3 regions of the Streptomyces sp. NBC_00285 genome follow, and region 1 is predicted to be linked to each of the others. Evidence: riboswitches for the same ligand, from Rfam matches in the RefSeq annotation. Region 1 holds a riboswitch; each other region holds the start of a gene.

Region 1 (6,670 bases):
CGGTCGGCAGGACGTTGACGAGTCCGCGGGTGGGGGAGCCCGACGGACCCGCCGGGACGTAACCGCCGTTCAGAGCCTTCAGGATGTGGTCGATCTCGTCCGTCGTGCGGGCGAGCCGGGGCACGACCTCGGCGCAGGCGAACTCCAACACCGCCACCGCGTCGGGGAGTTCGGTGCCGAGGACGTCACGGACGAGGGACGCGGCCGCCGTCGTGTCCCAGGACAGGTCCTCCATCCGCTCCGCCATGCGCCGGCACAGCTGCTCCAGCAGGTCGATCGCGTCGGAGGCCGTACGGGACGGGCCCTCGACGAGGTCGGACAGCTCGACCGGGACCTTCACCGGGGCGCCCGGCTCGGCGAGCAACTCCTTCTCGACGAGCCCGTAATGGGCCGCGAGGCACGCCCTGAGCCCCGGCAGGGCGTTGGCCTGACCGCCCCACACCTGCGAGGCCCGCAGCACGGCGAGCACGAGGTTGACCCGCGGCTCACCCACCGGACCACCGCCGAGGATGTGCAGCCCGTCACGGATCTGCACGTCCTTGATCTCGCACAGATAGCCGTCGATGTGCATGACGAACTCGTCGAACGCCGTGTCGTCCGGCTGCTCGTCGACATGCAGGTCGTGGTGGAGCTCGGCCGCCTTCACCAGCGTCCAGATCTGCGCCCGGACGGCCGGAGCCTTGGCCGGGTCCAGGTCGGAGACGAGGGCGTACTCGTCCAGCAGCTGCTCCAGCTTGGCCAGGTCGCCGTAGGTGTCGGCACGCGCCATCGGCGGCACCAGGTGGTCGACGACGGTGGCGTGTCCGCGCCGTTTGGCCTGGGTGCCCTCACCGGGGTCGTTGACGATGAACGGGTAGATCAGCGGGAGTTCACCGAGTACGGCGTCCGGCGCGCACCCGCCGCTGAGCCCAAGTCCCTTGCCCGGCAGCCACTCCATCGTGCCGTGCTTGCCCATGTGGACGACCGCGTCGGCGCCGAAAGAGTTCTCGAGCCATCGGTAGGCGGCCATGTAGTGGTGCGACGGCGGCATGTCCGGGTCGTGGTAGATCGCGATCGGGTTCTCCCCGAAGCCGCGCGGCGGCTGGATCATCACGACGACGTTCCCGAACTGCAGCGAGGCCAGCACGATGTCGTCCCCGTCGACGTACAGCGATCCCGGCGGCTCACCCCACGCCTCCAGCATCGCGTCCCGCAGCTTCGGGTCGAGCGTGTCGAACCACGCCCGGTAGTCGGCGAGCGGCACCCGCGCGGGCGCCGACGCCAGCTGGTCCTCGGTCAGCCACTCGACATCGTGACCGCCGGCCGCGATGAGCCGGTGGATCAACTCGTCGCCGCCGGAGGGGTATTCGGTGAGCGAGTACCCGGCGTCCCGGAGCGAGTCGAGCACCCGCACCGCCGAGGCGGGAGTGTCGAGACCCACCGCGTTGCCCACCCGCGAGTGCTTGGTCGGATACGCGGTGAAGACCAGCGCGAGCTTCTTCTCCGCGTTCGGCTTGTGCCTCAACCTGGCGTGCCGTACGGCGATCCCGGCGACCCGCGCGGCCCTCTCCGGGTCGGCCACGTACACCGGGACGTCGTCGGGCCCCTGCTCCTTGAAGGAGAACGGCACGGTGATCAGCCGCCCGTCGAACTCCGGGATGGCGACCTGCATCGCCGCGTCCATGGGGGACAGGGCGGCATCGGAACCGGCCCACTGGGCCTTCGACGACGTCAGGCACAGTCCCTGCAGCACCGGCACGTCGAGGTCGGCCAGCGCACCGATGTCCCAGGCCTCCTCGTCACCGCCGGCCGAGGCCTGCGAGGCGTGGGTGCCGCCGGCGGCGAGGACGGTGGCGACGAGGCAGTCGGCCTTGGCCAGGAGCTCGTAGAACTCCGCGTCGGCCCCGCGCAGCGAACCGCAGTACACGGGAAGGGCGTTGGCGCCCCTCGCTTCGACCGCGTCGCACAGGGTGTCCACGAAGGCGGTGTTGCCGCTCAGTTCATGGGCCCGGTAGAAGAGCACGCCGATGGTCGGACGGCCCTCCTCGAAGGCGTACGAGCCGTGGACGCCGTACTCCGGCATCTTCTGCGGCTCGACGAACCCCTCGCCGGTCAGCAGCACCGTGTCGGAGAGGAACCGGGCGAGCTCGGTGAGGTTGTCAGGGCCGCCCTCGACGAGGTATTTCAGCGCCTCGGCCACGACACCGGCCGGCACCGACGAGTCGGCCATCAACTCGGCGTCCGGGACGGCCTCCCCGCCCAGCAGCACGGTCGGGATGCCCGAGGCCTTCAGTGCGGCCAGCCCGTCCTCCCAGGCCCGTTTGCCGCCGAGCAGCCGTACGACGGCGATGTCCGCGCCGTCGAGGAGTGCGGGCAGTTCGTCCATGACGTCGACGCGCGTCGGGTTGCCGATCCGGTACCCGGCATCCGAGGCGGCCCGGGCCGCCAGCAGATCCGTGTCGGCGGTCGACAACAACAACACTGTGCTCATGCGGGCGCTCCCGGTGGAATGAAAGGCAGTCCTTGCGGCGCGCCGGACTCGATGAGCCGCCACAGCGCGTCCGTGTCCGCGTGCTGTTCGATCAGGTCGCCGAGCCGGTCGAGCTGCTCCTCGCGCAGCGCGGCGAACGAGGTGTCGGGGGCCGGCACGAACCGGCGGCCCGCGGCGGCGGCCACCTCCCGCAGGAACGCCCGCCGGAACCCGTCCGACTCCAGCGAACCGTGCCAGTGCGTGCCCCAGGTCTGGCCGACGCGGACGCCGTCCAAGAACGGCTCGCCCCCGCCGATGGTGGCGACCCCGTGATGGATCTCGTACCCCTCGACGTGCTCGCCGAGGGCTTCGCCGACGGGGCGTGTGAGGGTCTTCTCCCGTGCGAACCGCACCCGCACGGGCAGGACTCCGAGCCCCTCGACATGCCCCTGACGGCTCTCGACCTCGTCCTCGATGTGCTCACCGAGGATCTGGAACCCGCCGCAGATGCCGAGGACGGGCCGCTGCTCCGCGGCCCTTCTGACAAGGGCGTCCGCCAACCCCCGCTCCCGCAGCCACTCCAGCGCGCGGACGGTCCCCCGGGTCCCCGGGACGACGACGAGATCGGCGTCCGCCAACTCCTCCGCCCGGTCCACGAACCGCACCACGACGCCGGGTTCGGCGGCCAGGGCGTCCACGTCGGTGAAGTTGGACATCAGGGGAACGGCGCAGACGGCGACGCGCAGCACGTCCTGGCCGACGGGCGGAGCGGTGTTGGACTCCCGGACCGTCCCGCGCAGCGAGACCCGCAGCCCGTCCTCCTCGTCGATCCCGAGCCCGTGCCGGAACGGCAGCACCCCGTAGGTGCGCCGCCCGGTGAGCCCGTGGAGCATGTCGAGCCCGGGTTCGAGCAGCGAGACGTCCCCCCGGAACTTGTTGACGAGGAACCCGGCGACGAGCGCCTGGTCCTCGGGGGAGAGCAGCGCGACGGTGCCGAAGAAGGAGGCGAACACCCCGCCCCGGTCGATGTCCCCGACGACCAGCACGGGCAGCCCGGCATTGCGGGCGATCCCCATGTTGACGATGTCGGTGCGCCGCAGATTGATCTCGGCCGGACTCCCGGCACCCTCACAGATCACCGCGTCATACGTGCCCCGCAACTCGGCGAGACAGTCGAGCACGGTCCCCAGAAGCTGCTGCTGCCGCCCCCCGTGATACCCCCGGGCACTCAACTCGCCCACGGGCTTGCCGAGCAGCACGACCTGACTGCTCTGCTCGCCACCGGGCTTGAGCAGCACGGGATTCATGAGCGCGGTCGGCTCCACCCGGCAGGCCTGCGCCTGCATGGCCTGGGCCCGCCCGATCTCGGCGCCCTCGCGCGTGACGAACGAATTGAGTGACATGTTCTGCGCCTTGAAGGGCGCGACCTTCACTCCCTGCCGCACCAGCCACCGGCAGATCCCGGCGGTGACGACACTCTTGCCGGCGTCGGAGGTGGTACCGGCGACGAGAAGCCCCCCACCGCTCATGCCCCACGTCCCTTCACGACGATCCGCGCGACGGCACCGACGCCGAGCGCGAGCAGCCCCACACGCCGCGAGAGCCGTGCGGCGCGCTCGATGTCGGCGGCGGCGACAGCGCGCCCTCCTTGATTCAGCACGGGCCGGTGCTCGACCCGCCCCGCGTACGACAGCGTCCCCCCGAGCCGGACACCCAGGGCGCCGGCGAACGAGGCCTCGACAGGACCGGCGTTGGGACTCGGATGCCTGCCGGCATCCTCCTGCCAGGCCCGCACCGCACCCCGAGGACTGTCCCCCGCGGCAGCGGCGAGTACGGCGGTCAGCCGCGCCCCCGGCCACCCGGCGAGGTCGTCGCACCGGGCGGAGGCCCACCCGAACCGCCTGTACCGGGGCGACTTGTGCCCCACCATGGCGTCCAGCGTGTTCACGGCCCGGAACCCGAGCAGCCCCGGCACCCCGCCGACGGCGCCCCACACGAGGGCGCCCACGACGGCGTCGGAGGTGTTCTCGGCCACGGACTCGACCACCGCCCGGGCGATCCCGTCGGCGTCGAGTGCCTGAGGGTCGCGCCCGCACAGATGAGGCAGCCGGTCCCGGGCCGCCTCGACGTCCCCGGCCTCCAGCGCCCGTCCGATGACCCGGGCCTCCCGCACGAGCGAAGTCCCGCCCACGACGGCCCAGGTGGCAGCTCCGGTGAGCACGACGGAAGCGGTGCGGGACGGACGTACGACATGCTCCGCGACGGCGCCCAGCGCCACCGCGCCACCCACACACACGGCGGTGTGCAGCGCGCCCCACCCCCGGTGGTCCCGCCACAACGCCCGCTCCACGGCCCCGGCCGCCCGCCCGAACACGGCGACCGGATGTCCCCGGCGCGGATCGCCGAGCAGCAGGTCCCCGAGAAGTCCGGCGGCGGCGCCGTACGCGAAGACGCGATCGGCACGCACGGGGTCAGCCCGCCGTGGGGTCGGGCAGCTTGCTGGTGCTGTACCTCGAAGGGCAGGCGGGCATCGCGATATGTCCTCACTCAGGGTGTCCACGCCCTGGTTCGACGAGACCGACGGCGAGAGTTCCTGGCTCCCGGGGCTACCTACCCCGGTCACAGTGGCGGGACCGCGCCGGACTTGCACCGGCTTCCTCTGCTGCCGTCGTACATGGCTCCGGCAGTCCACCACGCACCCGAACGGCAGTCAACTTGCTGTTGACCTGCGGCGGGAGAGTGTGCAGAACCCCACACCGCCGGTCCGGGGGACGGCGGACCCGCCGCACACGGACGGCCGGGCGGGTACGGAACCAGAAGTTCCGTACCCGCCCGGCCGTCGGGCGATCGGTGCCGTCAGGCCACGATCAGATAGATCCCGTACGCCACCGCCGCCGCGCAGGCTGCGAAGCAGGCGTACGCGCCGGTGACCGCGAGGGCCGCCGAGTCACCCTGGGCCGTGGCCCTCTCCTGACGGGAGAGGCCCATGATGCCGAGGGTGAACAGGGCCACGAGGCCCACGGTGACCACGAGGCTGACGCCGAAGACGGAGCCGAGCGCTTCCCAGTCGATCTTCATGGTGAGGCTTCCTTAGCGCGGGGTGCGGGCTCAGACGGCGGCCGGCGGGGCGGCCGGCTCCGAAGCGGTGGCAGTGGCAGGGGCCAGGATCGTGGCCGTGAGGCCCTCGGCCGGCGTGCCGGTGGGCGGCGGGGCCACTGCGGCGATCGCCGTGGTCACCACGCCGGCCGGCTCGTCGGGGACGACGTTCGACGCGTCCACGATCTCGCGCCGCGAGATCTTCCAGATGGCCGCGCTGGAGGCGATGAGGAAGACCGCCACCGCCGCCGTACCCCCGTCGCCGAGGTTCGTGACCGACTCGGCCAGGGCGCCCACCAGGGCCGCCGCCGGGAGCGTCAGGCACCAGGCGACCAGCATGCGGGTGGCCGTGGACCAGCGGACGATGCCGCCCTTGCGGCCGAGGCCCGCGCCCATCACCGCACCGGAGACGGAGTGCGTGGTGGAGAGGGAGAAGCCGAGGTGGGAGGAGGCCAGGATGACGGTGGCCGCGCTGGTCTGGGCGGCGAAGCCCTGCTGCGGCTGGAGGTCGGTCAGGCCCTTGCCCATGGTGCGGATGATGCGCCAGCCGCCCAGATAGGTGCCGAGCGCGATGGCGAGGCCCGCCGAGAGGATGACCCAGGTGGGCGGGTCGGAGTCGGGTGCGACGACGCCGCCGGCGACCAGGGCGAGGGTGATGATGCCCATCGTCTTCTGCGCGTCGTTCGTGCCGTGGGCGAGCGAGACCAGGCCGGCCGAGGCGATCTGCCCGGTGCGGTAGCCCTTCGCGGCGGCCTTGCCGTCGGCCTTCCTGCCCAGCCTGTACGAGAGGCGGGTGGCCAGCATGGCGGCGACGCCCGCGACGATCGGCGCGGCGATCGCCGGGATCAGGACCTTGGTGACGAGCGCGTCACCGTGGACTGCGCCCGTGCCGGCCGAGGCGATGGTGGCGCCGATCAGACCGCCCATCAGGGCGTGCGAGGAACTGGAGGGCAGACCCACCAGCCAGGTCAGCAGGTTCCAGAGGATCGCGCCGACCAGTGCGGCGAAGATGACCTCGGGACGGATGCCGCTCTCGTCGACGAGACCCTTGGAGATCGTGTTGGCGACCTCCACGGAGAGGAAGGCGCCCACAAGGTTCAGCACGGCGGACATGGCCACCGCGAC
Region 2 (6,670 bases), 4.6 Mb from region 1:
GGTCACCGACTGGGACAGGGTGTCGGTGTGCGCGGAGCCGTACCCGTCCAGCCAGGCGTAGTACGAACCGGCGTGCGCCGCCTCACTGCTGGAGTTGGTGATGACGCCGCTGGAGGTGGTCCAGGTGGTGCTGCCCGACTCGAAGCCGGGGTTGCCGAGCAGCTGGGACGAGGTGCAGGTGCTGCTGGTGGAACCGACCGTCCAGGTGAAGGAGGCCGCGCCGGAGGCGCCGGTCGAGTCGCTCGCGGTGACGGTGACCTGGTAGGTGCCCGCGGTGGACGCCGTGCCGGAGATCTTGCCGGTGGAGCTGCTGATGGACAGCCCGGTCGGCAGGCCGCTCGCGCTGTAGGTGAGGGTCGCGCCCGCGCTGTCGCTCGCGCTGATCTGCAGGCTGGCCGTGCCGCCGGTCGTCGTGGACTGGCTGCCCGGGTTGGTGACGGTCACCGTGTTGCCCGTCGTGGTGCCGGTGGTGAAGGCGGTGGTGCCGTTGGGGGTGCCCCAGCCGGTCGGACCGTCGTAGCCGGTGGTCGCGGTGCAGAAGTACGAGGTGGTGCAGGAGCCGTTGTTGCCGCTGGTGACGTCGTACAGGTTGCTCGTGTGGCTGTAGGGGTACTTCGCCGGGTAGTCGCTGGAGCCCGGGGTGCCCGCCAGCGCGTACACACCCGCGATGATCGGCGACGAGGCGCTGGTACCGCCGTAGACGGCCCAGCCGGAACCGCCGTAGGTGTCGTACACGGCCACGCCGGTGGCGGGGTCGGCGACGGCGGAGACGTCGGCCTCCATGCGCTTGGTGCAGCCCGTGTCCGTCTGCCAGCTCGGCTTGGGGTCGTAGGCGGAGCAGCCGGAGCCGGTGCCCTCGGTGGAGCTGGTCTTCCAGACGCTCTCGGTCCAGCCGCGGGAGTTGGAGGACGTGGAGAGGGCGGTGCCGCCGACGGCGGTCACGTACTGGGAGGTTGCCGGGTACTCGGCACCGTAGGCGGAGTCACCGGAGGAGACGGTGATGGCGACACCGGGGTGCTTGAAGTACGAGGTGTCCTCGCTGGTCTGGGAGGAGGCCTCGGACCCGCCCCAGCTGTTGGAGACGAACTTGGCGCCGAGCGTCACGGCCTCGTTCTCGGCGATGCCGAGGTCGGAGTCGTTGGCGGAGCTGGCCTCGACGAGGATGATGTTGCAGTTCGGGCAGACGGCGCTGACCATGTCGATGTCGAGCGCTTCCTCGCCGGCCCAGCCGGTGTCGTTGGTCGGCAGCGAGGTGGTGGAACCGGTCTGGCTGACCTGCTTGAAGCAGCCGTTGGCGACCGTGCACGCCGACAGGCCGTAGGTCGAGCGGTAGGTCGCCAGGTCGGCGGCCGCGTTGGGGTCGTTGTACGCGTCGACCACGGCGACGGTCAGGCCCGTGCCGCCCGTCGAAGGCAGGTTGTAGGCGCTGTGCAGGTTGGCCGGGCTGAGCCCGGAGGGAGTGGCGGCGGCGACCGCGGACGCCAGCCGTTGCTTGATGTCGGTCCGGCGCTGGGCGAAGCAGGACGCGTGACCGGGGGCCGCGGTGGCACACAGGTGCGTGGTCGGCACCTTCTGGCCGGCCTTGCCGGTCGAGTGGAACGTCTGCCGGCCGGGGGAGGTGAGCGCCTTGGAGTTCTGGGTGACGCGGGTGGTGTGCGCGGCGGCGGGCGCTGCCTGCGCGGGCACCGCGACGAGTCCCGCCAGGCCGAGGGCCAGGGCGGGTATGGCGGCGGTCAGGAGTCTTCGCAGGTTACGTCCGGGCTTGCCGGTGCGTGTCTGACGCATGGGGTACTGCCTCCGTCGTGGGAGTGGGGTGCTCGACGTTGGTGGCAGGCCTTTGACGCGCGTAGCGGCGGCGGCGCGCGATGCCGTCATGGGCATGACACTTCTACCGTCCTGTGCATGCCGTGTGTGGACATGACAGGACGGGCAGAACGTAACCGGGCCGGACGAGAGCGGAACAGATGCCTCAGGAGAACTTTGCCGCCCCATAGGAGGTCCATGGACGGCCGATGGCCGGTCCATGGCCCACCACATCAGAAAGACGGGGCTGCCGCCGCCTCAGAAGTCCTCGTCGAGATCCACCGTGCCCTCCACTGCCACCTGGTAGGCGGACGGACGCCGTTCGAAGAAGTTGGTCAGCTCCTGGACGCCCTGGAGCTCCATGAAGGAGAAGGGGTTCTCCGAGCCGTACACCGGGGCGAAACCGAGGCGGGTCAGGCGCTGGTCGGCGACACACTCCAGGTACTGCCGCATCGACTCGGTGTTCATGCCCGGCAGACCCTCGCCGCACAGGTCACGCGCGAACTGGAGCTCCGCCTCGACGGCCTCCGCCAGCATGGCGACGACCTCCTGCTGGAGATCCTCGTCGAAGAGCTCCGGCTCCTCCTTGCGCACGGTGTCGACGACCTCGAACGCGAAGCTCATGTGCATCGTCTCGTCGCGGAACACCCAGTTGGTGCCGGTCGCGAGGCCGTGCAGCAGACCCCGGCTGCGGAACCAGTAGACGTAGGCGAAGGCGCCGTAGAAGAAGAGGCCCTCGATGCACGCGGCGAAGCAGATCAGGTTGAGGAGGAAGCGGCGCCGGTCGGCCTTGGTCTCCAGGCGGTCGAGCTTCTCCACCTCGTTGATCCACTTGAAGCAGAACCCGGCCTTCTCGCGGATCGAGGGGATGTTCTCGACGGCGTCGAAGGCCGCCGCCCTGTCCTGCGGATCGGGGAGGTAGGTGTCCAGGAGCGTCAGATAGAACTGGACGTGGACGGCCTCCTCGAAGAGCTGGCGGCTCAGGTACAGCCGCGCCTCGGGGGAGTTGATGTGCTTGTAGAGGGTCAGCACCAGGTTGTTCGCCACGATCGAGTCGCCCGTCGCGAAGAACGCGACCAGCCGGCCGATCATGTGCTGCTCGCCCTCGGACAGCTTCGCGAGGTCGGCGACGTCCGAGTGGAGGTCGACCTCCTCCACGGTCCAGGTGTTCTTGATGGCGTCCCGGTAGCGCTCGTAGAAGTCCGGGTAGCGCATGGGGCGGAGGGTCAGCTCGAAGCCCGGGTCGAGAAGGTTCTTCTCAGTCTTCTCAGGTGCGGTGGTCATTACTGGCAGGCCTCGCAGGACTCGGGGTTTTCCAGGGAGCAGGCGACGGCGTCCGTCTCCTGCTGTACGGGGACCGTCGCCTGAGCGGCGCGGGCGATACGGGTCGCCGGGCGCGAGCGCAGGTAGTACGTCGTCTTCAGGCCCGACTTCCAGGCGTACGCGTACATCGAGGAGAGCTTGCCGATGGTCGGCGTCTCCAGGAACAGGTTCAGCGACTGCGACTGGTCGAGGAACGGGGTCCGCGCCGCCGCCATGTCGATCAGTCCGCGCTGCGGGATCTCCCACGCCGTGCGGTACAACGCCCGTACGTCCTCGGGGATCCACGCGAAGTCCTGGACCGAACCGCTGGAGTCGCGCAGCGCCTCACGGGTGCGGGCGTCCCACACGCCGAGGTCCTTGAGCTCCTGCACCAGATACGAGTTGACCTGGAGGAACTCGCCGGACAGCGTCTCGCGCTTGAACAGGTTGGAGACCTGCGGCTCGATGCACTCGTACACGCCGGCGATCGAGGCGATGGTGGCGGTGGGCGCGATGGCGAGGAGGAGCGAGTTGCGCATACCGACCTGGGCGATACGTTCCCGCAACGCCGACCAGCGCTCGGGCCAGTTCAGCTCCACGTCGTAGTGGTCGGGGTGCAGCACGCCCTGGGCGGTACGGGTCTTCTCCCAGGCCGGCAGCGGGCCGTTGCGTTCGGCGAGGTCCGCGGAGGCCTCGTAGGCGGCGAGCATGATGCGCTCGGCGATGCGCGTGGACAGGGCCTTGGCCTCGGGCGAGCCGAAGGGGATCCTCAGCTTGAAGAAGACGTCCTGGAGACCCATCGCGCCGAGGCCGACGGGACGCCACCTGGCGTTGGACCGCCCGGCCTGCTCGGTCGGGTAGAAGTTGATGTCGACGACCCGGTCCAGGAAGGTGACGGCGGTGCGGACCGTGGCGTCCAGCCGCTCCCAGTCGATGTCACCGGTCGTCGTGTCGACGAACGCGCCGAGGTTGACGGAGCCCAGGTTGCAGACCGCCGTCTCCCCGTCGTCCGTGACCTCCAGGATCTCCGTGCAGAGGTTGGAGGAGTGGACGACATGGCCCGGGGTGGCCGTCTGGTTGGCGGTGCGGTTGGCGGCGTCCTTGAAGGTCATCCAGCCGTTGCCGGTCTGCGCGAGGGTGCGCATCATGCGGCCGTAGAGGTCACGCGCGGGGATGGTCTTGCGCGCGAGCCCGTTCGCCTCGGCCTTCCGGTACGCCGCGTCGAACTCCTCGCCCCACAGGTCGACCAGCTCGGGCACGTCGGCGGGGGAGAACAGCGACCACGGGGCGTCGGCGTTGACCCGGCGCATGAACTCGTCGGGGATCCAGTGCGCGAGGTTCAGGTTGTGCGTACGGCGGGCGTCCTCACCGGTGTTGTCGCGCAGCTCCAGGAACTCCTCGATGTCGGAGTGCCAGGTCTCCAGGTAGACCGCGGCCGCGCCCTTGCGCCGGCCGCCCTGGTTCACGGCGGCGACCGAGGCGTCGAGGGTCTTCAGGAACGGGACGATGCCGTTGGAGTGCCCGTTGGTGCCACGGATCAGTGAACCGCGGCTGCGGATGCGGGAGTACGAAAGACCGATGCCACCGGCGTGCTTCGAGAGACGGGCGACCTGGTGGTAGCGGTCGTAGATGGAGTCCAGCTCGTCGACGGGTGAGTCGAGGAGGTAGCAGGACGACATCTGGGGGTGCCGGGTACCGGAGTTGAAGAGGGTGGGGGAGGAGGGGAGATAGTCGAGGCGGCTCATGAGCGCGTAGAGCGCGGCGACCTCGTCCAGTGCGCGACGGCTGTCGTCCTCGGCGAGACCGGACGCCACCCGGAGCATGAAGTGCTGGGGCGTCTCGATCACCCGGCGGGTGATGGGGTGCCTCAGGAGGTAGCGGCTGTGGAGGGTGCGCAGGCCGAAGTAGCCGAAGCGGTCGTCGCCTTCGGTGTCGACCAGGGCGTCGAGGCGCTCGGCGTGGACCCGCACGAACTCGGCGGTCCGGTCGGCGATCAGGCCCTCGCGGTGTCCGACGGCGACCGATCCGGTGAACGAGGTGACGCCCTGCGAGGCGGCCTCCGCGGCGATGCTGACAGTCAGCAGCCGGGCGGCCAGCCTGCTGTACGCCGGGTCCTCGGAGATGAGGCCGGCCGCCGTCTCGGTGGCCAGCTCGCGCAACTCCGACTCGTCGGCCCGCGCGGACCGGCCGCGCAGTGCGGCGGCGGCGACCCGGCCGGGGTCGGCGTCGGGAAGGTCGGCGGTCAGCGCGGTCAGGGTCCGCAGCAACGCGGTTCCGGGACCGTCCTCGTCGACAAAGGCGGTCGCTGAAACCGGGCCGGCTGGCGCGATGGTCACGTGGGGCTCTCCCTCGCTGGGCACGGGGGCCTTGCGGAGGGCAGGGGGCAGCACACGAGCGCGCACGGCGTCGCGTCCACCGGCCCATTCCACGAGGCCCGGACGTCATGACACCCGGGCCACGGTGGCCGGGCGTACTGTCGACAGGTCCTCGGACTGACTCTCATATGCGCCTAAGCACCCATGAGTACACCGTTGCGGGACAGTTCCGGATTCGCACCGGATTCCCCTGCGGCGACAGCGAGCATGAGCATACATCTTGTGCCGTGTTCCGGTGACACCCCCAGATGTTGTGTCGCGGCGGCTTCGGAGCGTCAACTCGTAGGTGAGGAGAGTGAAGGAGCGCGCACGACGAAGCGGGCTGCCGTGGGGTGTTCCCCACAGCAGCCCGCTTCGTTGCGTCCGGTCTCCTACGGCGTCAGTGCGAGGTTCCCGCTGTCGCGGGCGGGAGTTCCGTCTGCACTCCCGGGTCGCCGGCGTCCGCCGTGTAGTCCTCCGGGCTGGTCTCGTCGATGCCGTCGGGGGCCTTCACCGCCCTCAGGACGAAGGTGAGGACCACCGTGACGACGACGTTCAGAACGAAGGCCGTCAGACCGATGTAGCCGATCTCGCCGATGCCCGGGATCTCCTTCGCCGAACCGCCGAAGTGCTTCTGCGTCGGGGAGGCGACGCCGTATGCGGCGGCCGTGCCGTAGATCATGCCGACCGCCCAGCCGGCAAGCAGGGCCCAGCGGTGGAACCAGCGGGTGAACAGGCCGCCGACCAGGGCCGGGAAGGTCTGCAGGATCCAGATGCCGCCCAGGAGCTGGAAGTTGATCGCGACCGTCTTGTCCATGGTCAGGACGAAGATCAGGGCGCCGACCTTCACCAGCAGGGACACCAGCTTGGAGACCTTCATCTCCTGGGCCGGTGTCGCGTCCGGCTTGATGAAGTCCTTGTAGATGTTGCGGGTGAACAGGTTCGCCGCCGCGATGGACATGATGGCCGCCGGGACCAGGGCCCCGATGCCGATCGCCGCGAAGGCCACGCCCGCGAACCAGTCCGGGAACATGTTCTCGAAGAGCTGCGGGATCGCCAACTGCGGGTTGGTGACCTTGACTCCGGCAGCGATCGCCATGAAGCCCAGCAGGGCGAGCAGGCCCAGCATCAGCGAGTACAGCGGCAGGATCGTGGTGTTGCGGCGGATCACCTCGCGGCTCCTGGAGGAGAGCGTCGCGGTGATCGAGTGC
Region 3 (6,670 bases), 3.0 Mb from region 1:
CGCCGTCGGCGAACGCGGGTGCGGTGCCCGCCAGTACGGCGGTGGCCGCGAGTGCCACGGCGCTGAGGACGGTACGGCGCACGGTACGGCGCATGGAATCGCTCTCTTTCGTCGGTCCGCCCGGAAAGTGGCCCGGCCCGGTGGTCGGGCCGGCCGGACGGCTGAGTGACGGAACGTGCGGAGAGACGAGCCGGCGGAGGAGTCGGTTGTAAAGGAATGGCAAAGTCGTTGCTCCACACGGTTACGCGTCCCGCTTCTGCAGAATGTCCAGTTCCGCCCACACCGTCTTGCCGACGGTCAGCGTCTCCACGGCCCAACGCCCCGCCAGCATCCGGACGATGAGCAGGCCCCGGCCGAACTGGTCGTCGGGGTCGGACGGCCGGGCGCCCGGGAGGCGTTCCCCTCGCGGATCGGTCACCGCGATCCTGAGCGCGGTATCAGTGAGGGACGTCTCGACCCGGAACAGGCGGTCCCGCAGGCAGCCGTGCAGCAGGGCGTTCGTGCACAACTCGCTTGCCAGCAGGGCGGCGTCGCCGGCGAGGTGCGGTAGCCCCCAGTCGACGGCGAGTCGAGCGACGCGTCTGCGAGCGAGGGGGACGCTGCGCGGGTACGGGGTGTAACTGACCTCGTCGTGACGGTCGTTGGACTTGGGCGGCCGGGGAGGACAGGAGTCGGTCACGGATTCCTCCAGGGAGTGGCGACGTCGGGGTGGCTCCGCCGCGCGGGCAGCGCGGTGCACTTCCGCCAACTGGTTTCTTTGTGTGGGCGACCGAGTACTGACGGTAGCCTCTGAGGAAGCTGGCCAGCAATCGAACAGGGCAGAAACATCGCTGGCCTACGCCAGTGTTGACGAAAGGGAGCTCATGGCAGGCAGGGACCCCAACCGCGGGAAGACCGTCACAACCGTTCTCGGGCGACGGCTCGGTGGTGAGCTGCTGAGGATGCGTGAGGCCTGCGATCTTCGGCAGACGCACGCTGCCGAGGCACTGACGGCATCCGTCACGAAGGTGGCGAAGATCGAGCGCGGGCAGGTGCCGATGCGTGATCCCGACATCAGGGCCCTGTCCCACCTCTACGGCGAGACCGACGAAACGGCTATCGGCAAACTGCTCGCCCTGGCCAAGGCGGACCGGGAACGGCGCAAGGCCAGGGGCTGGTGGAACCAGTACCCGCAACTGACGGCGCAGATCGAGTACGTGGCCCTGGAGGACATCGCCACGGAACTCCGCACCTGGCAACTGGCCTTCGTACCCGGCCTCTTGCAGACCCCTGACTACGCCCGCGCCCTCGCCGTCGGGAACGGGTCCTGGGACGATCTCGACGAAATCGAGACCTTCGTCGAGGCGAGGATGGCCCGTCAGGCACGGCTGGGCGGCGACCGCCCGCTACAACTCTGGGCGTTGCTGCATGAGGGGGCCGTGCGCCAACTGGTCGGTGGCCGGGATGTCATGCGGGCTCAACTGGAACACCTGCTGGAGGCGGCGCACCTGCCCAACGTGCGTGTCCAGGTCGTCCCGTTCATCGCCGGGGCTCACCCCGGGATGACCTGTGCCTTCACCGTCGTCTCGTTCGCCGAGCCCGGCGCTCTGGACGTCGTACAGGTGGATACTTCGTCGACGAAGGTCTGGTTGGAGAGCGAGACTGATGCCGCACACCACAACGCGACCTTCGACCGCATCACGCGGCTCGGGCTGGCGCACAGCAACTCCGTGAGACTCATCGACGACATCCGCAAGGAGATGTAGGACACCGTGTCCCACTACGACTTCAGGAAGTCCTCTTACAGCAGCGGCGACGCACACGGCGAGTGCGTCGAAGTCGCCCGCAACATACCCACCACCGTGGCCGTCCGCGACACCAAGCACCCCGACGGCCCGGTACTCCTCGTCCTGCCCGGCGCCTGGCGCCCCTTCCTGGACTCCCTGCACAGCGAACGGGCCTGATCACCCCGCACCACCCGCCACAAGGAGCTGTGAGCGTGCCGCACTTCGAGTTCGTCAAGTCCAGCCACAGCGGCGGCAACGCCGGCCAGGAGTGCGTCGAAGTCGCCCGCAACATACCCGCCACCGTGGCCGTCCGTGACAGCAAGCACCCCGACGGCCCGGTCCTCCACCTCAACCCCGGAACCTGGCGCCCCTTCCTGCGCTCGCTGCACAGCGAACAGGCCTGATCAGGACACCTGCTCCAGCAACCCCCGTACCCCCTCGTCCACCACCGAGTACCGCACGACCCGCCCCTCCTTCTCCCCCGCCACCACGCCGGCCGCCCGCAGCAGCCGCAGTGCCTGGGACACGGCGGGGTCGTTCATGCCCGTGGCGATCGCGAGGTCGGAGACGGCCAGGGGGCCGGTCCGGTGCAGGGCGAGGAGCAGGGAGAGGCGGTTGGGGTCGGCCAGGAGGGCGAACCGGTCCGACCAGGCGCGGACATGGCCGGGGTCACCGATCGCGGCGATGGCGTCGCACACCCGGTGTCCGTCGATGGTGCGGCGGTCCGCGCGGTCGGCCGGGACGAGATGCATGGGGGTCATCCTCGCAGGCGGGCGGTGTGATCTTCCATACCTGCGCAACTATGCAGCTATGCAGGAGACGGTTCGCACCCCTACCGTGGTCGAGCCGTGGTGCTCGGGAAGCCGGTGACGACCCCTCTGGGGTCCAGACCGGCGCGGCCCTCGCCACTGTGATCGGGGAGTTCCCCTCCCATGTCCCTCGCGGGACAGCCACTGGCCGTCAGCACGAGGCCGGGAAGGCGGGCAGGGAAACGTACGACCCGTAAGCCAGGAGACCGGCCACGGCAGCTCACGCGTTCATCCACGAGGTGCTGGAGTGACCACCGTATGACCGACCCTGCCCTGCCCGAGAGCGCCGCCGCCTCCTTCCGCTGGCGCCGCGAGGACACCGTCAAGACGGTCGGTCTGATGGCCGCGATCGCCGCCCTGCACGTCGTAGCGTTCGGCATCCTCTTCCTGCTCGTCGTCCCGGAGCACTACGAGGTGGGCGACAAGGCCTTCGGCATCGGACTCGGCATCACCGCCTACACCCTCGGCATGCGGCACGCCTTCGACGCCGACCACATCGCCGCGATCGACAACACCACCCGCAAGCTGATGGCCGACGGAAAACGGCCGGTGTCGGGAGGGTTCTGGTTCGCGCTCGGGCACTCCAGTGTCGTGGTCCTGCTCGCCGCACTGATCGCCGGCGGCACCCAGCTGGCCGGCAAGGTCATGAACGAGGGCTCAAGTACCCACCAGGTGCTGGGATTTCTCGGTACGACGGTCTCCGGTTCGTTCCTCTACGTCATCGCCGCCCTCAACCTGGTCGCCCTGCTGGGCATCCTGAAGGTCTTCCGGGCGATGCGGGCGGGGACGTACGACGAGAAGGAGCTGGAGCAGCATCTCGACTCGCGCGGCTTCATGAACCGGATCCTCGGGCGGCTCACCAAGTCCATCACCCGGCCCGGCCAGATGTATCCGCTGGGCTTCCTCTTCGGGCTCGGCTTCGACACCGCCACCGAGGTCACGCTGATGGTGATGGCGGGCTCGGGGGCGGCGGCCGGGCTGCCCTGGTACGCGATCCTCTGCCTGCCGCTGCTGTTCGCCGCCGGGATGAGCCTGTTCGACACCCTCGACGGCACGTTCATGAACTTCGCCTACCAGTGGGCGTTCTCCAACCCGGTGCGCAAGGTGTTCTACAACCTCGCCATCACCGGGCTGTCCATCGCCGTCGCGTTCTTCATCGGCACGATCGAGCTGGTCGGCGTCCTGCACGACAAGTTCGACCTCAGCGACGCCCTCACCACCTGGATCGCCGACATCGACCTCGACAACGTCGGTTACATCATCGTCGGCCTGTTCGTGGTGGTGTGGGCGGCGGCGATCAGCTACTGGCGGCTCGCGAAGGTGGAGCAGCGGTGGACACCACGGGCCGCCGAGGCGACGGCCGACTGACGCCCGACGCCGCTCCCTGCCGCCGCTAGACCCCCTCCACCGCCGTCAGCCACAGCTTCACGTAGCGGTCCACGTCCACGCCCAACGCCACGTCCACGAGGGTGACTTCGCGCTCGCCGCCGTGGATCTCGGACTCGCCGGGCCGCGGGCGGCGGTCGACGACGGTCTGGCCGCGGGTCGGGCCGGGGGCCAACGAGACCTCCACCGGGAGGAGTTCGGTGCTCAGGCCCCCGGGGTCGACGACCGCGCAGACCGCGCCCGCGTCGCCGAGGCCGCCGGTGGGGGTGGGATCGCCGGAGGTGGCCGGGTCGCGGTGGGCGAGGAGTTCGCCCGCCATGCGGAGGGAGGGTTCCGAACTGGCGCGCAGCCGCTGGACGTCCGCCGCCGGGACGATGACCCGCTCGAAGACGTCCAGGCCGTACATGGTGATCGGCACGCCCGCGGTGAGCAGGACGGCGGCCGCCTCGGGGTCGTGCCAGACGTTGAACTCCGCGACGGGCGTGGCGTTCCCGGTGGCCACCGCGCCGCCCATGAACACGATCCGCTCGATGTTGCGCACCACTTCGGGGTGAGTGCGCAGCAGCAGGGCGATGTTCGTCAGCGGCGCGGTCGGGATCAGGGTGACCGGCCTCGGCGAGGCGAGGATCTCCCGCCTGAGCAGCGTCACCGCGTCCACGTCCACCGCCACCCGGGTCGGCGCGGGCAGCCCCAGGTCGCCCATGCCGTCCTGCCCGTGCACGTGCTGCGCGGTGCGCACGGGCTCGATCAGCGGCCGCGCGGCGCCCCGGGCGACCGGGATGTCACCGGCCCCGGCCTGCTCGAGGACGGTCAGCGTGTTGCGGACCACGCCGTCGACGTCGGTGTTCCCGGCGACACAGGTGACCGCGCGCAGATCGATGCCGGGATGCCGTACGGCGAACAGCAGGGCCAGGGCGTCGTCGACACCGGTGTCGCAGTCGATGATCACCGGGATGGGCTGACCGGTCACGGCGTGAGTCCTTTCGTCACTGGCGTACGGGACCGACCTTACGCAGCCGCCCAGAGTTCGGCCCCGCGATCACCGTCCCTGGCGGCGATCCGGTCCAGCAGGTCGTGGACCGGCACCGCTCCGGGCCTACGGCCGTCCCGCAGCCGTACGGCCGCGCAGTCGGCGTCGGCCTCCCGCTCGCCGATCACCGCCTGGTACGGCACCAGGCGCGCGGCGCGGATGCGGGCGGCGAGGGTGCCGTCGCCGGGAGCGGCGAGTTCGGCCCGGATGCCGCGCGCGAGAGCCTGCCGTACGACGTCGTGGGCCTGTTCCTCCTGGGCGTCGGACACCGGCAGGACGACGAGCTGCACCGGGGCGAGCCACGCCGGGAACGCGCCGCCGTGCGCCTCGACGAGATGCGCGACCAGCCGCTCCACGCTGCCGATGACGCTGCGGTGGACCATGACCGGGCGGTGCTTGGCGCCGTCGGGGCCGATGTAGTGGAGGTCGAAGCGTTCGGGCTGGTGGAAGTCGATCTGGACGGTGGACAGGGTCGACTCGCGGCCCGCGGGGTCGGTGATCTGTACGTCGATCTTGGGGCCGTAGAAGGCGGCCTCGCCCTCGGCCGACTCGTACGCGACGCCGACGCCGTCCAGGACCTCCTTCAGGAGGGCGGTGGCACGGTCCCAGAGGTGCGGGTCGGACACGTACTTGCCGCCGTCGCCCGGGAGCGAGAGGCGGTAGCGGCTCGCCCGGATGCCGAGGTCGTCGTAGGCACGGCGGATGAGGCCGAGGGCGGCGCGGGCCTCCTCGACCGCCTGCTCCAGGGTGCAGAAGATGTGGGCGTCGTTGAGCTGGATGGAACGGACGCGGGTGAGACCGCCGAGGACGCCCGACGGCTCGGACCGGTACATGCCGCCCAACTCGGCCATCCGAAGCGGGAGTTCACGATAACTGTGCGACCTGGACCGGTAGATGAGGGCGTGGTGCGGGCAGAGACTGGGCCGCAGGACGACCTCCTCGCCGCCCAGCCGCATCGGCGGGAACATGTCCTCGCTGTAATGGTCCCAGTGCCCGGAGATCTCGTACAGCTCCCGCTTCCCGAGCACCGGCGAATACACGTGCCGATACCCGGCGGCCCGCTCCGCCTCCCTGACGTACTCCTCCAGGACATGCCGTACGACGGCCCCGTCGGGCAGCCAGTACGGCAGCCCCGCGCCCATCAGCGGGTCGGTGTCGAACAGATCGAGCTCACGGCCGAGTCGGCGGTGGTCGTACATGCGGGTCTCCCTCGGGGTGGGGGGCGAGGGACCGGCGGGAACGACGAAGCCCCGGGGCACTCGCCCCGGGGCTTCGGACTGCGTCAGCGGTCAGCGCACCGGGACCTGCTCCGGCGTCGTCGTGATCGACGGGACTGCTTGGGCGCGCTGCATGAGAGGACGGTAGCGGGAGGCGCGGAGGCGGCGCGAAGGGTTTTCGCCCGGACCGCGCGGCCCGGGTCCGGGGCGCACGGTTACCGGCCGGACCACACCCACAGATCCGCGCCGCACACGCACGGCCACCGGCCACACCCGCAGATCCGCGGCGCAGGGTTTCGCCGGGCCGCACGCGGTTCACCGGGGAACGGCGTACCAGTGCACCGCACCGCGTGCACCGCACCGCGTAACCCGTACGGCCCGGACCGCTGGTGACCCCGTCGAACCCGGTGGTCACTTGGAGACATGACCCCGCCCCGTGCCTCCCACGTCGCCGCCTGCGTC

Evidence for each region. A riboswitch is a leader RNA that binds a small molecule or an ion and turns the genes downstream of it on or off. The one in region 1 is predicted to bind cobalamin.
Region 2: linked by a shared signal. The riboswitch ahead of OHT57_RS33225 (ribonucleoside-diphosphate reductase subunit alpha) and the one ahead of OHT57_RS11785 (cobalamin biosynthesis protein) in region 1 are both predicted to bind cobalamin.
Region 3: linked by a shared signal. The riboswitch ahead of OHT57_RS25745 (HoxN/HupN/NixA family nickel/cobalt transporter) and the one ahead of OHT57_RS11785 (cobalamin biosynthesis protein) in region 1 are both predicted to bind cobalamin.

Annotation. Positions count from the first base shown of each region.
Region 1 is NZ_CP108055.1:2,574,470-2,581,139, reverse strand. It holds gene cobN (cobaltochelatase subunit CobN) at 1-2,470, opposite strand, end outside; gene OHT57_RS11790 (cobyric acid synthase) at 2,467-3,978, opposite strand; gene OHT57_RS11785 (cobalamin biosynthesis protein) at 3,975-4,916, opposite strand; cobalamin riboswitch at 5,017-5,158, opposite strand; gene OHT57_RS11780 (hypothetical protein) at 5,306-5,527, opposite strand; gene OHT57_RS11775 (inorganic phosphate transporter) at 5,558-6,670, opposite strand, start outside.
Region 2 is NZ_CP108055.1:7,151,378-7,158,047, forward strand. It holds gene OHT57_RS33215 (putative Ig domain-containing protein) at 1-1,785, opposite strand, end outside; gene OHT57_RS33220 (ribonucleotide-diphosphate reductase subunit beta) at 2,062-3,087, opposite strand; gene OHT57_RS33225 (ribonucleoside-diphosphate reductase subunit alpha) at 3,087-5,441, opposite strand; cobalamin riboswitch at 5,567-5,695, opposite strand; gene mctP (monocarboxylate uptake permease MctP) at 5,860-6,670, opposite strand, start outside.
Region 3 is NZ_CP108055.1:5,594,884-5,601,553, reverse strand. It holds gene OHT57_RS25775 (sortase-dependent protein) at 1-82, opposite strand, end outside; gene OHT57_RS25770 (ATP-binding protein) at 242-679, opposite strand; gene OHT57_RS25765 (helix-turn-helix domain-containing protein) at 864-1,745, shown strand; gene OHT57_RS25760 (DUF397 domain-containing protein) at 1,752-1,943, shown strand; gene OHT57_RS25755 (DUF397 domain-containing protein) at 1,979-2,170, shown strand; gene OHT57_RS25750 (ArsR/SmtB family transcription factor) at 2,171-2,518, opposite strand; cobalamin riboswitch at 2,599-2,804, shown strand; gene OHT57_RS25745 (HoxN/HupN/NixA family nickel/cobalt transporter) at 2,834-3,943, shown strand; gene OHT57_RS25740 (nucleoside hydrolase) at 3,969-4,931, opposite strand; gene thrS (threonine--tRNA ligase) at 4,970-6,190, opposite strand; gene OHT57_RS25730 (hypothetical protein) at 6,632-6,670, shown strand, end outside.